Regions from separate parts of the Chryseobacterium sp. WG23 genome, predicted to be linked through region 1. Evidence: riboswitches for the same ligand, from Rfam matches in the RefSeq annotation. Region 1 holds a riboswitch; the other holds the start of a gene.
What was found. Region 1 has a riboswitch for thiamine pyrophosphate ahead of thiS (sulfur carrier protein ThiS). Riboswitches for the same ligand answer to the same signal wherever they lie in the genome.
Positions count from the first base shown of each region.

Region 1 (7,209 bases):
CAGGCACATTACTTTGGCTGATGATAATTTCTAAAAAATCTAATGTTCTCAGTCCTTTATTGGTTCCGATAGGTGCTCCTAAGGGCATAACCACTGCTGTTCCTACATCTTCAAGACGCTTACATAAAACGGGATCTGCATGGATGTAAGGCATCACTATAAATCCCAGTTTTGCAAGCTCTTCCGTAGCATACAATGTTTCAATAGGATCAGGCAGCAAATATTTGGGGTCTGGATGAATTTCCAGTTTTACCCAATTGGTCTCCAGCGCTTCTCTGGCTAACTGAGCGGCTAATACGGCTTCTTTTGCCGTTCTTGCCCCCGAAGTATTAGGAAGAAGATGAACATGGGTTTCTCTTAATGACTCAAGCAAATCGTCTTCTGCCGATTGCGCGTCAATTCTTTTCAATGCCATGGTCACCATATCTGTTCCTGATGCGACAACAGATGATGTCATATCGCTAAGGCTTCCGAATTTTCCTGTTCCTAAAAACAATCTTGATTCAAAAGTCCTGCCTGCTATTATCAATTTTTGATTACTCATATTCTCTATTTATTTTTCCAAAGAAGTACAGTCTTTATTTTAGACTTTTCTTTACTTGTCTAAAAGTTTCGTTACTGGCAATTGTATATCATTGCCTTTTTTAATGTGTTAATAATAGATGGTTGTTTTGTGATCTCTCCTGAAACGGAAATCCCATAAATCCCGATTTGTTGTAATGGTACAATATCTTCAAGGGTAACACTTCCAATGGCAAATATTTTAGGAATCTCTAAGGATCTTTCTTTCAGGTGATCAATGATCTTCTGATATCCTTCAAAGCCCAGAACAGGGCTCAGTTTTTCTTTGGTAGCTGTAAACCTTAATGGTCCCAACCCAATATAGTTACACGGCTCATGCATCCTTTGAAGAACATCAGCTATTGTATTTGCCGTCCCCCCGATTATTTTATGCTGTCCCAAAACCAGTCTTGCTTCTTCAACAGATCCGTCATTCAATCCCAAATGAACACCATCTGCATCAATCTCCTTTGCTAACTGCACATTATCATTAATAATAGAGACCGCCTCATATTCCGAACATAGCTGTTTTGAAATTTCACAAAGACCGCTCAATTCTCTTTCTGGAGCATTTTTCCATCGCACCTGCACCCATTTTACTCCATGGTCTAAAGCTTTCCTGATATTAAGCTCCTGCTCTGTTTTTGTATTTCCCTGTGATATATATTGTAATTTTTCCATAGGTACTGTAAATGTATCCCGGTAAAGAGGGATTTGTTTTTTTAATTATAAAAAGATCTTTTTCCTGCATTTTATAAAAGCTTCCAATGGTTCCCTACTCTCCCAAACACCACCAAGCAAAGCTGCACCATCTGCTCCGGCATCAAAAGCTCCCAGAATGTTATTCGAATCAATACCTCCTAAAGCAATCAGTTTTACATGCTCATTATTCCGGGAGTTTATATCCTCCATAACGGTTGTATTCTCACCATATCCTTTTTTAGAAATACTTGGAAAGAATGGGCTTATGAAAGCATACTCCCATTCTTTTTCTAACCTGTTATATGCTCTGATATCATGTACTGAGGTTGATATTGTATGCTCTTCCACCACAGGTTTGTATTTCTTTTCTTCCCGATCAGCTTCCCTATAATGAAACCGTGATATATTATATTCTTTTCCAAGCTCATAATGCGTATGCAGAACCAATTGAGGGTAAAAAAATTGGTCAATATTGCTGATAAAAGCAGTCAATTCACTTTTGCTGATCCCGGGTTTTCTGATATGAAGTAAATCCAGACCTTCCTGAAACATCTGATTAATAATCTCAGCTTCATTGGGAAAGTTCTGTTCAGGAGTGATAACAAGGATCATATATAAATTTCCTTTCCTTTTTCAATAAATTCCTGAGACTTGCCCAGCATTCCCTGTTCTGCAGATTCCCTGATTTCCTGAGTGATCTTCATGGAGCAGAATTTTGGTCCGCACATAGAACAGAAATGGGCAATTTTCGCTCCTTCTGCTGGAAGAGTCTCATCATGATAAGCTCTTGCCGTATCCGGATCCAGTGAAAGATTAAACTGATCTTCCCATCTGAATTCAAACCTTGCTTTACTTAATGCATTATCCCTGTATTGTGATCCGGGATGTCCTTTCGCCAGATCTGCAGCATGGGCAGCCAGTTTATAAGTAATAACCCCATCTTTAACATCTTTTTTATTCGGAAGGCCTAAGTGTTCTTTCGGAGTTACATAACAAAGCATGGCACATCCGAACCATCCTATCATTGCTGCTCCAATTCCAGAAGTAATGTGATCATAACCCGGTGCAATATCCGTTGTCAAAGGGCCTAATGTATAAAATGGAGCTTCGTGGCATTCTTCCAGCTGTTTATCCATATTCTCTTTAATCATATGCATTGGAACGTGACCGGGACCTTCAATCATTACCTGTACATTATGTTTCCATGCAATTTTTGTAAGTTCTCCTAAAGTTTCCAGTTCGGCAAATTGTGCAGCATCGTTAGCATCAGCAATAGATCCGGGACGAAGGCCATCCCCAAGAGAAAAAGCCACATCATACTTCTTCATAATCTCACAGATCTCTTCAAAATGAGTATATAAAAAGTTTTCTTTATGATGAAAAAGACACCATTTAGCCATGATAGAACCTCCCCTGGACACAATTCCCGTTACTCTATTGACTGTCAGATGAATATATCGCAACAAAACTCCGGCATGAATGGTAAAGTAAGAAACTCCCTGCTCTGCCTGCTCAATCAGAGTATCTTTAAAAACTTCCCATGTAAGATCTTCAGGAACTCCTTTTACTTTTTCCAATGCCTGATAAATAGGAACCGTACCGATAGGCACCGGGCTGTTTCTGATAATCCATTCTCTCGTTTCATGAATGTTCTTTCCTGTGGAGAGGTCCATAATGGTATCAGCTCCCCATCGGCAGGCCCATACTGCTTTTTCCACCTCTTCATCGATACTTGAAGAAACAGCGCTGTTTCCGATATTGGCATTAATTTTTACTAAAAAGTTCCTTCCAATAATCATCGGTTCACTTTCCGGATGATTGATATTATTGGGAATAATAGCTCTTCCCGCAGCAATTTCATCTCTTACAAACTCCGGAGTGATTTTAGTTTTCGGAGTATTCGCGCCAAAACTGTTTCCAGAATGCTGGAAAGCCATCTCTTTTGAAACCGTTTCCAGCTGCTCAATACGCTGGTTCTCCCGAATGGCTACATATTCCATTTCAGCGGTGATGATTCCCTGTTTTGCGTAGTACAACTGGGTAATTTCTTTACCTTCCCGGGCAACTTTAGGTTTATGATCATAAGAAAAACGCAGCTCATCAAGCCGTGAGTCTGCTAAACGGGCTTTTCCATATTCGGATGAGATTCCATTCAGGATATTTACATCTTCTCTGTCTAAAATCCATTGTTCCCTTATTCTCGGAAGCCCTCTTTGAATATCAATTTCTGCATTGACATCCGTATAGGGACCGGAGGTATCATAAACCGTTACAGGAGCATTGTCTTCAAAGCCTCCTTTGGTAAGCCTGGTAGGACTAAGTGCTATTTCACGCATTGCTACACTGATAGGATGTATTGTTCCTTCAACATAGATTTTCTTTGAGTTCGGAAATGGCGAACACGTAATTGAATGAGCCATAAATATTGGTATTAAATATGAAAATTAACCACCCTGAGTGGCAGTAATAATTAAAACTGAATCTTTATCCTTAAGAAATGTCTCTGCCCAGGCGGACAGTGGAATAATACGGTTGTTTACAGCTACAGCAATCCCTTTTTTCTTTCCGGGTAGTTCCATAGCCAGTAATGCTTCCAGATTGTCGGGAAGTATATCAAATGTTTTTCGGGTGTGGTTGATTATAAGTTCCATTCCTAATAATTTTAATATACTTTAGGAATGGCCATTATTGTACAATAGAATGTACAGCAAAAGTCATCTGCTTTTCCCTACGCTGGTATAATCCAGATCAGGTTCAAAGGGTAAAGTCTCAGTCTGTTGGTCAACAGACACCCCTAAAGTCTGGGACGAAGGTAGGTATTTTTTCAGAATGGGCAAAATTGAATTTTCCTTACACAAAAAAACCACCTCAAAATTGAGATGGCCCTGTTTTATTTTCTAATAAACTTTAGCTTTGTTTTTTACTCCTCACAAGCTCTCCAGATTGCATCATTTTGCGGAACGGGTGCTGTAATTTCAATCTTTTCTTTGGTTACCGGGTGAATGAACTCCAGTTTCCTTGCATGAAGATTAATTCCTCCGTCAGGATTGGAACGGGGAGCCCCGTATTTAAGGTCTCCTTTGATGGGAATTCCAGTTTTAGATAATTGAGCACGGATCTGGTGGTGCCTGCCTGTTTCCAGATCAATTTCAAGAAGTATATAATTATCAAGTGTTTTAATAACATGATAGGTTAAAATAGCTTCTTTCGCTCCTTCTGTTGCCTTTGGAAAAACAATAGCTTTATTGTTTTTTTCGTTCTTCTTTAGGTAATGAACCAACCTCTGACTCTGTGGAATCATTTCTTTTCCTACCACAGCCCAATACGTCTTTTTGACCTCACGGTTTTTCACCATTTGAGTAAGGCGGGAAAGTGCTTTGGACGTTTTAGCATAGATTACCAATCCTGAAGTAGGACGGTCTATACGATGAACCAAGCCGAGAAAAACATTCCCCGGCTTAGCATCTCTTATTTTTATAAAATTCTTTATAGATTCTAATAATGATTCATCGCCGGTTTTGTCTCCTTGTACCAGTTGACCGACTTTTTTATTAACCACCAGAAGATGGTTATCTTCATATGCAATCTGCTCCTTCATAATTCTTCAGTCTATCTTCTTCTATTGGACAGTGAAAGAATAATTCCTCCCAAAAGACCAATGGTTTTAAGTACTGAAAGGGTCGAATCTTCAGGTATAAAGGCTCCGATGACGCAAATCCCTGCTGCAGCATACATAGCATAGACAAAGTTCTTATTCGTAAGCAAGGGTGCCTGAATAAAGAAACTCGCTCCTATCAGGACATAAAAAACCTTTCGGGACAGCAGATGATTGATTTCCGGGGAGAAAAGATTAAACCAGCCTATAGCGAGGCATACCAATGCGGCAATAGATAAAATTCCCTGGATAGATTGTTGTTGATTTTGCATAGATTAATAACTTTCGTTTTCGTTTGGAAATTCTACTGTCTTTACATCTTTTACGTATTGAGCAACAGCTCCTGTTATTTCAGTATAAAGATCAAGGTATCTTCTTAGGAATTTGGGGCTAAAGCCTTTATTCATTCCCACCATATCATGATATACCAAAACCTGCCCGTCACAGTCAGCTCCGGCGCCAATTCCTATAGTAGGGATAGAAATACTTTCCGTTACTCTTTTGGCCAGATCAGCAGGAATTTTCTCTAAAACTACAGAAAAACATCCCAGTTCTTCCAAAAGCTGTGCATCAGCAATCAGTTTCTCTGCTTCTGCTTCATCTTTTGCTCTTACTTTATAGGTTCCAAACTTATAAATAGATTGTGGAGTTAATCCCAAATGTCCCATTACAGGAATTCCTGCGTTCACGATTTTCTTTATCGATTTAGAAATCTCTTTTCCTCCTTCAATTTTCACGGCATGGGCACCTCCTTCCTTCATCATTCTTACTGCAGATTCCAATGCTTTTTCAGGGTTACTCTGATAAGTTCCGAAAGGCAGATCTGCAATGACCAAAGCTCTGTCAGTTCCTCTTACCACACTTTGAGCGTGATAAATCATCTGATCCAGTGTAATGGGTAATGTAGTTTCAAAACCAGCCATCACATTTGCTGCAGAATCTCCAATCAAAATAGCATCTACACCGCCAGCATCTACCATCTTTGCCGTGGTAAAGTCATAGGCCGTAAGCATTGTTATTTTTTCCTTGTCGAATTTCATTTTACGCAAGGTTTCAGTCGTAACTTTTTTAATTTCAGAGTGAACAGACATAATTTATCTATTTTTAAAAGTTAAAAAGTCGGCCTTCAGCCGACTTAAATTTTGTATGATTTTTATAAAACTACGTGACCGAGTTTCATGAGTTTGTCGTGATTTAAAATCTTGATATTTCTTCCGTCTACTTCAATCAGGCTGTCCTGTTTGAATTCTGAGATCAGACGGATGGCACTTTCTGTGGCAGTACCAATAATATTGGCAATTTCTTCCCTTGTCAGAGAAATTTTAATAAAGCCTTCCGGATCTACTCCCAGCTTCTGCTCCAGAAGCAGTAATATTTCAGCCAGCCTTTCTCTTACCGTTTTCTGTGCAAGGAATGTAATGGTATTGGAAGATTCTCCCAATTCGTATGAAATTTTCTGAAGCATGACAAAAGAAAGCTGTGGATCTACCTCTAAGAGATACATAAAGATATCTGCTGGTAGAAAAACACACTCAATATCCGTCATAGCTTCGGCTTTGGCTTGGAAGTTTTCTCCACAAAGCAAAGAACGATAGCCGATGATATCCCCTTCTTTGATAAATCTTAAAATCTGATCTTTTCCGAACGCTCCTGATTTTGATAATTTGGCAGCACCTTTTTCAAGGACATAAACTCCCTTTGGAGTTTCTCCATCCTCAAAAATAGTGTCGTGTTTCTGAAAACTTAATTTCTTTTTGCCATTAATATATTTTTCAAAATCTGCGCTAGAAAGTCTTTCCTTAAATGATTTATCATTAAAAACTTTGGCGAACCTCTCTTCAATTGCTATCTGTTGTTCCTGCGGCATTTTATATGATATTTATCACAAAAATAGAACTTTTTAACACGATAAACAAAAAAAATTGTTATAATTTTGTAGTTCAATATTTTATGGTGGTGAGCGAGAACTGTTTTCATTGTGGTCAAGGTATAGAAAAAGAGAGAATTTTGTTTGATGAAAGGATTTTCTGTTGCAACGGATGTAAATCTGTTTACGAAATTCTGAATTCGAACAATTTAAGTAACTTTTACGAGCTTAATAAGGGTGCTGGAATTCGCCCGGGTGATGAAAACTCTACTCAGTTCGATTATCTGGACACCCCTGAAATTTTCGATAAGGTCACCGACTTTTCTGAAGGCAATACCAGCCTTGTAACATTCAAAATCCCTGTCATCCACTGTTCTTCATGTATCTGGCTGTTGGAAAGTCTGCATACCTTAAATAAGTACAT
Region 1 is NZ_JALCZE010000003.1:286,634-293,842, reverse strand. Features, by position in the region: gene MP477_RS06585 (thiazole synthase) at 1-544, opposite strand, end outside; gene MP477_RS06580 (thiamine phosphate synthase) at 616-1,242, opposite strand; gene MP477_RS06575 (thiamine phosphate synthase) at 1,288-1,875, opposite strand; gene thiC (phosphomethylpyrimidine synthase ThiC) at 1,872-3,683, opposite strand; gene thiS (sulfur carrier protein ThiS) at 3,708-3,914, opposite strand; TPP riboswitch at 3,972-4,069, opposite strand; gene MP477_RS06560 (RluA family pseudouridine synthase) at 4,184-4,861, opposite strand; gene MP477_RS06555 (hypothetical protein) at 4,873-5,190, opposite strand; gene panB (3-methyl-2-oxobutanoate hydroxymethyltransferase) at 5,194-6,009, opposite strand; gene MP477_RS06545 (Crp/Fnr family transcriptional regulator) at 6,072-6,785, opposite strand; gene MP477_RS06540 (heavy metal translocating P-type ATPase metal-binding domain-containing protein) at 6,875-7,209, shown strand, end outside.

Region 2 (7,209 bases), on a different contig from region 1:
GTTCATCATAAAGTAAGGAAGTAATGGATGAGGTTTCCTGATGGCCACCTTTGAGAAGTATGCTCTTACAGCCTAATTGTTTTATTTTTTCACCTGCAGCGTATAAATCTTCCAGCGTTTCGACTTTCATGCCGGCTAAAATTGCTGCTTCATCCATATTGGGGGTAACGAGGTCAGCAATAGGAAATAGTTCTTCTGTGATCGCTGTGATGGTTTTCTCCTCAATAAGCCTGTGGCCGCTGGTAGCAACCATCACCGGGTCAAATACAATGGGGATTCTTTTATACTGTGATAATGTAGAAACAATAGTCTCAACCAATTGTGGAGTATGAACCATCCCTATTTTAATGGCATCGGGAAAAATATCATCCAGAATCGCTTTGATCTGATCGGCTACTGCTTCCACAGGAACAGGATATATGGTCCTTACTCCCTGCGTGTTTTGTACAGGCAGGGCCGTTAATACTGAGGTGGAAAAGCATCCTAAAGCAGAAGCTGTTTTGATATCTGCCTGAATACCTGCGCCACCACTTCCGTCAAAACCTGCAATGGTCAATACGGATGGGTATTTGTATTTTTTCATTTTAAAATTTCATTTTTTAATTCATATGCTGCCTTTTGAGGATCTGCAGCACCACATATTGCGGAAACTACTGCAAGGCAGTCTGCTCCCGCGTTGAGAACTTCCTTTGCATTTCCAAGATGTATACTGCCTATGGCGACCAGAGGTTTTTCTGTAAGCTGCCGGATTTTTGCAACACCTTCAAGACCCCATTCTGTAACGGTATCTGTTTTGGTATTTGTTTTAAATACAGGGCTTATACCAAGATAATCAGAAACCAACGTCTGTTTATTTTCAAGCTGAGCCAGGTGTTCAATAGAATATCCAATGATTTTATTTTGGATAGAAGGCTGTTGTCTTAAAAAGGTGGGGGCAGTATCATTGTTCCCAACATGAATACCTGCTGAATTTACTTTTTCAGCAACTTCTAAATGATCATTAATAATAAGGGGAATACCATACTTTTCTGTAATTTCGATAAGCTTTCCGGCTTTTTGAAGAAACAGGGCGGTACTGTCGTTTTTTTCTCTGAGCTGGATAATGTCCACTCCGCCCAGAATGGCTTGTTCGGCAACTTCCAGAAAGTTTTTTCCAATGCAATCGGCTTCAGAAATCACCAGATACAGCTGATAGGGAAAAGGATGCAGGCTCATTTTTGTTCTATCTTTAGGTTTTGGATGAATTCTTCTTCTGTCATATTGTACAGTTTATCAATCAGATTGACCTGGAGACTTCCGGGACCTTTACTTTGCTGAGCAGCCAGTTCTCCGGCAATGCCTATTACTGCCATTGCTGCAGCAACACCAAGTGTTTTATCTTCCACACTGCCTATAAACGCACCTGTTAATGCTGTAGCAGAACACCCAAGACCTGTTACTTTAGTCATAAGTGGATGCCCGTTTTTAATAAAAAAACTTTGTTGCGGACCTATAATAATATCCGTCTCACCGGAAACACAGACTATTGAATGGCAGCGCTGCATCAGTATTTGGGCAGCATGAACCGCTTCATTACTTTGTGCAGTACTGTCTGCCCCTTTAGTAACAGTGGTATTAGCTTGGGCCAGTGCAATAATCTCTGAAGCATTTCCTCTGATAACAGTAGGCTGAAATTGTAAGAGTTGTTGTAAAACCTGATCACGGAAAGAGTTTGCTCCCGCACCTACAGGGTCCAAAACCCAGGGTTTATCTGCTGAATGCGCTGTTTCAGCGGCCAGAAGCATAGACTCTGACCAGTATTCATCTAAAGTGCCTATATTGATCACCACCGAATGGGCAATACCAATCATTTCTTTGATTTCAGATCGGGCATGTGCCATAATGGGAGAGGCTCCAACAGCCAAAAGGGCATTGGCTGTATTGTTCATGACTACATAATTGGTGATGTTGTGAACCAGGGGAGATTTTTGTTTTACAAGCTGAACTTGCTGCCAAAGTATTTTTTCCATTGTTATCATTAAAATAAAAATAGCTTTAGGAAAAATCCAAAACAAAAACCACATGAGTAGATCAAGTAATTTTGCTTTTCCCTACGTCGGTGTAAGCCGTATCAGGTTCAAAGGGACTCTCTCAATTCTTTTTCAGAATACCCCTAAAGCAAAACAAATGTATAAAAATTATCACACCGGGCAAAAAACCTTCCCCGTAATTTTATCTTTCCACAAGTTCCTTTACCTGTTCTCCATAAAAATCCGTTTTCGTTGTATTGATTTTTAAGAGCTCATACCATTTTATAAAAGCTCCGATAAAAACAATAAGCATCAGTACCATAGCTGTTACCGCTAAAGCAGCCAATAAATACTGTTCTTTTGGAATATAAATGGTAGCAACCTGAATATAGCCGGCCCAGAAAGTAATTCCGGCCATAAAAACACCGGGAATAGCCGAGCATAAAGCATATTTTCCTCTGTTCATCCTGATCAGCATAGTGGTGCAGACAATCAATCCGCAGGCGGCAAGTAATTGATTGCTGATTCCGAATAGTGGCCAGATACTGCTTACATTTCCTGTGTATACCAGATATCCCCATGCAAAAGTGAAAAGAAGACTGCTGATGATAATTCCGGGAACCCAGTTTTTATCATTGAATTTTGGAATCACAGAACCCAGCATTTCCTGTAAAAAGAAACGCCCTACTCTTGTTCCGGCATCAATGGCTGTCAGGATAAATACGGCTTCAAACATAATGGCAAAATTATACCAGTATGCGGTTAATTGGTCCATATAAGGGATCTTATTGAATATGTGAGCCATTCCTACGGCAAGTGATACGGCCCCGCCGGTTCTGCCATGAAGATCAATACCAATCTTTTGAGAATAATAATCAATATCTATTCCATGTAAGGCAGGATGTGCTGCAAGAAAAGCATCATATGATTCTTTTGGGGTGTTGATGGCAAAATAATCTCCCGGCATTAATGTACATGCAGCAATGAGAGCCATTAAGGCCACAAAGCCTTCTACAAGCATGGCACCATAGCCTACAAAGAGAATTTCCCTTTCTTTATTAAGCATCTTGGGAGTTGTTCCCGTAGCAATTACGGCATGAAACCCCGAAATAGCACCACAGGCAATCACAATAAAAATAAATGGAAGTACGGGACCGCCAATGACAGGGCCTCCTCCATTTACAAAGGCGGTAAGTGCCGGCATCTGTACTGTAGGATGAATGACAATGACTCCTATAGCCAGCATAATGATTGTTCCTATTTTTAAATACGTAGAAAGATAATCGCGGGGAACCAATAATAACCAGACAGGCAATACAGAAGCTAAAAAACCATATAAAGGAATAGCTATGGAGATGGTTTTGATATCCCACGAAAATAAATTATTCATAGTGGGATTCTGCATCAGGCTGTGTCCACCAATAATTCCGGCAATTAAAAGAATACCGCCTAAAATACTGGCAAAAAGAACGCTGTTCTTTTTATAACGCATGATAAGCCCCATAATAACCGCAATAGGCATGGTGATGACCACTGTAAACAGAGACCAGGAAGCTTCATGCATGGCATTGATGCATGCCAGAGATAAACCTGCCAGGGTCAGGATCAATATAAATAAGATGGCAAATCCCGCTACGGTACCGGTTGCTTTACCGATTTCTTTGGATGCTATGGTAGCAAGACTTTGTCCTTTATGTCTTACAGAAGCGAATAATACCACCATATCATGTACACCACCTCCCAATACACAGCCAATTAAGATCCATAAGGCACCGGGCAAATAGCCAAACTGTGCAGCCAGAACAGGGCCTACCAGAGGGCCTGCAGCAGCAATAGCCGCAAAGTGATGCCCGAAAAGCACATTTTTATTCGTAGCGACATAATCTTTTCCGTCTGCAAACTCAACAGCCGGGGTCGTATGCTGGTCATTAAGACGAAGCACTTTGTTGGCGATAAAGATGCCATAAACACGGTAAGCTATAGCAAAAATTAGAACTGATGCAAATATGAGCGTAAGCGCATTGATATTGTTCAGGAAATTCATATCATTTTGTTTTTTTTAGTGAATAATTAAATCTGAATCCTATTTTATTATTAATAATTCAAATATCAGCCAAGTTAATTATTTTAAGTATAAAAAGTAATGATATGTATACTAATTTAGCAAATTTACTGTTTTGTAATTTTTTATTTAATTTATAGTTTTGATTATCAGTCCTTATGTATCTAAATTGCTTGCTTCGTAGATATATTATTTTTTCTGTGAAATAATGAAATCTACCATCTGATCTGTCATCTTATCAAGGGCGGATTTATTTGTAGTGGAAAAACTGTGAACGCCATTATCAATGATAATTAAGGATGTTTCTACTTTTGCCCTTTTGAGTTTTCTATATAACTTTTTAGACTGGCTCAGAGGGACGATTTTATCTTTATTTCCCTGAACGATTAAGGTAGGAACACCGTTTTCAGCATAAGTGACAGGAGAAATAGTTTTTAAATAATCTATGGCTCTATCCTGATCTTTTTTAATATCATATCCTGAAAGACCTTTTACCAGATTTTGCTGCAGACTGACAATTTTTTTTGAAATCCTTCCAATCATGGAAACCGGAATAACTCCCAGCCTGGTATGAAAAAGTTTGTTCAGATCAGCAGGACCATAATGATCTACAACATAATTTACCTTGGCTGAATAGGATGAAAGATCCGGGCTTCCTAAAAAAGTGTTATCCGGAGTATAAGCAGCGAGAAGAGAAAGGTGTGCTCCCGCTGAAGCGCCAAATAGGCCAATATTATGGGTGTCAAAATTATATTCTTCTGCATTCTTTCTTACCCATCTTATGGCATCTTTGGTATCATCCAGTGGAAGAGGAAAATGAGTGCTTTCATTCAGCAGTGTATAATTGATACTGATAACAGCATATTGCTTTGCCATCAGTTTTACAATCGTATTTTCCAGATAATTGTCAGTATAGACAACTTTATCACCTTCAATCCATCCACCTCCGTGAGCGTAGATTAATACCGGAAGCTTATCAATAGATGCATTCTTTGGAGTATAAAGGTCCAAAGTCACAGGTGTTCCCTTTTTACCGGTTTTGTAAACTATATTCTCGGAAACTGTGGCTATTTCAGGAAGTAGGGTGCTTTTTATCCGTGCAGCCTTGGTTGGGACTTGTGAAAATGACTGTGAAAAAATTAAAGGAGAAGAACTTAAAAGCAAAACAAAAAACAGGTTCGTAAAAAACCTGTAAATTGATATGTTATTCGTTAATTTCATAGTAAAATTTTTTGAAGAAGTGTTATTTTACTAACTCCTCAAAAAGTTTACCAAAGGTAGTATTCAGATCTTTTGATTTTCCGGGATGAGGTCTTGAAGTTTGAACAACAGCACTTCGTACAGCCGTTAGCCAGCGAAAGCGTTCGGGGATATCAAGCATAGCAATAGGACCTCCTTCTTTATTTCCTTCAGCAATTTTCTGAAAGCTTTCAAGGTTCTGAATGATATCCTCATAATCCAGTTTACTGTGCATCAGCTTAAACTTATCAGGGCACAAATGGAATGCTACGCGGATAAATTTTTCTTTTTTTGAAAACATGACGAGCCCAATATTGAAAAATTCCTCTCTTTCAACTTTCGGTACTAAGCGTATTACCGCATATTCATATATTTTATCCTCTTGCATTTTTGGCTTCGTTTACAAAGATTTGAGAATTTTCTAATCTGGTTTTCATAAACTGAAAATAGATCTCACGGATTTCATCGGGTGTTTCATCAGCGTCATTCCAATGTAACCAGTCTTCAGGGATTGCGTTGACAATTTCTCTGAAAAGGCTGTCATTTAATATGCTGTGAGCAAACTGGTCAGCTTCATCCAGTTTTTTTGCTTTCGGAAGCAATACATGGTCTTTCACATATTTGAATGGTGTTTTTGCTGCTGTATCGAAATTCTGCCATGAATGGTGGAAATAGAATGAGGCTCCGTTGTCAATTATCCAGAGTTCTTTATTCCACATCAGCATGTTGGTATTTTTAAAAGTACGGTCAATATTGGTAATAAAAGCATCCAGCCAAACAATTTTTGAAGCCAGAAGAGGGTCTACAGATACTCCCGGATCATAGGTAATAGATCCTGAAAGATAATGCAGTCCCAGATTTAGGCCTTCAGAAAATTTGAGCAGATCCTGGATCTCTTCATCAGCTTCTGTTCTGCCAAAGTCTGCATCAAGATTTACAAAAACGAGCTCAGGGATTTTGAGCCCTAAAGCTTCCGTAATTTTGCCTCCCAACAATTCAGAAATCAGCATCTTAACTCCATGGCCTGCGCCCCGGAATTTTAAAACATATTTGAAATCATCATCAGCTTCTGCCAGAGCAGGTAGTGAACCTCCTTCTCTTAGTGGCAGAATGTAACGCGTGACGGTTACCGTTCTTAAATCCTGCATGCCGCAAAAATAAGGTTATTTTTTAATAGTTTTTTTCATAATTTCGATTAAAATTAATTGTCTTACTGTATGGATCTTACTATCAAAAAGAATATACATTTGGAAAATACTGAAACAAGAAGTTTTCTTGCGGATGCTTTTTACATAAATGCCGAAAAGAAACTTCCGTTAGTGATATTTGTTCATGGCTATAAAGGCTATAAGGATTGGGGAGCATGGGATCTAATGGCTGAAAAGTTTGCTAAAGCTGGCTTTTTCTTTGTAAAATTCAACTTTTCTCACAATGGAACAACAGTTGAGGATCCCCATAATTTTGCCGATCTGGAGGCATTTGGAAATAATAATTACTCCAAGGAACTTTCCGATCTTGGTGTGGTAATTGATCATTTTATCAAAGAGCCCCAGGTGGATGCTCAGAAAATAATTCTGATTGGACACAGCAGAGGAGGCGGAATTTCTATTATTAAAACATTTGAAGATGAAAGGATCAATGGACTTATTACCCTGGCCAGTGTAGATACTCTGGAACGTTTTCCTAACGGTGAAGCATTAGAGAGCTGGAAGCAGCAAGGAGTTTATTATGTATTGAATGGACGTACAAAGCAGGAAATGCCTCATTATTACCAGTTTTATGAAGATTTTGAGCAAAATGTACTTCGTTTTGATGTGGAAAGAGCCACAGAAATGGCTAAAGCTCATATGTTGATTATTCATGGCACTCAGGATGAAGCCATAGAGGTAAAACAGGCAG
Region 2 is NZ_JALCZE010000012.1:168,607-175,815, forward strand. Features, by position in the region: gene thiD (bifunctional hydroxymethylpyrimidine kinase/phosphomethylpyrimidine kinase) at 1-583, opposite strand, end outside; gene thiE (thiamine phosphate synthase) at 580-1,215, opposite strand; gene thiM (hydroxyethylthiazole kinase) at 1,212-2,009, opposite strand; TPP riboswitch at 2,071-2,164, opposite strand; gene MP477_RS18415 (carbon starvation protein A) at 2,212-4,053, opposite strand; gene MP477_RS18420 (alpha/beta hydrolase) at 4,261-5,292, opposite strand; gene MP477_RS18425 (DUF3037 domain-containing protein) at 5,315-5,698, opposite strand; gene MP477_RS18430 (HipA family kinase) at 5,685-6,458, opposite strand; gene MP477_RS18435 (alpha/beta fold hydrolase) at 6,528-7,209, shown strand, end outside.
Region 2: another riboswitch for thiamine pyrophosphate. It lies ahead of thiM (hydroxyethylthiazole kinase); the one in region 1 lies ahead of thiS (sulfur carrier protein ThiS).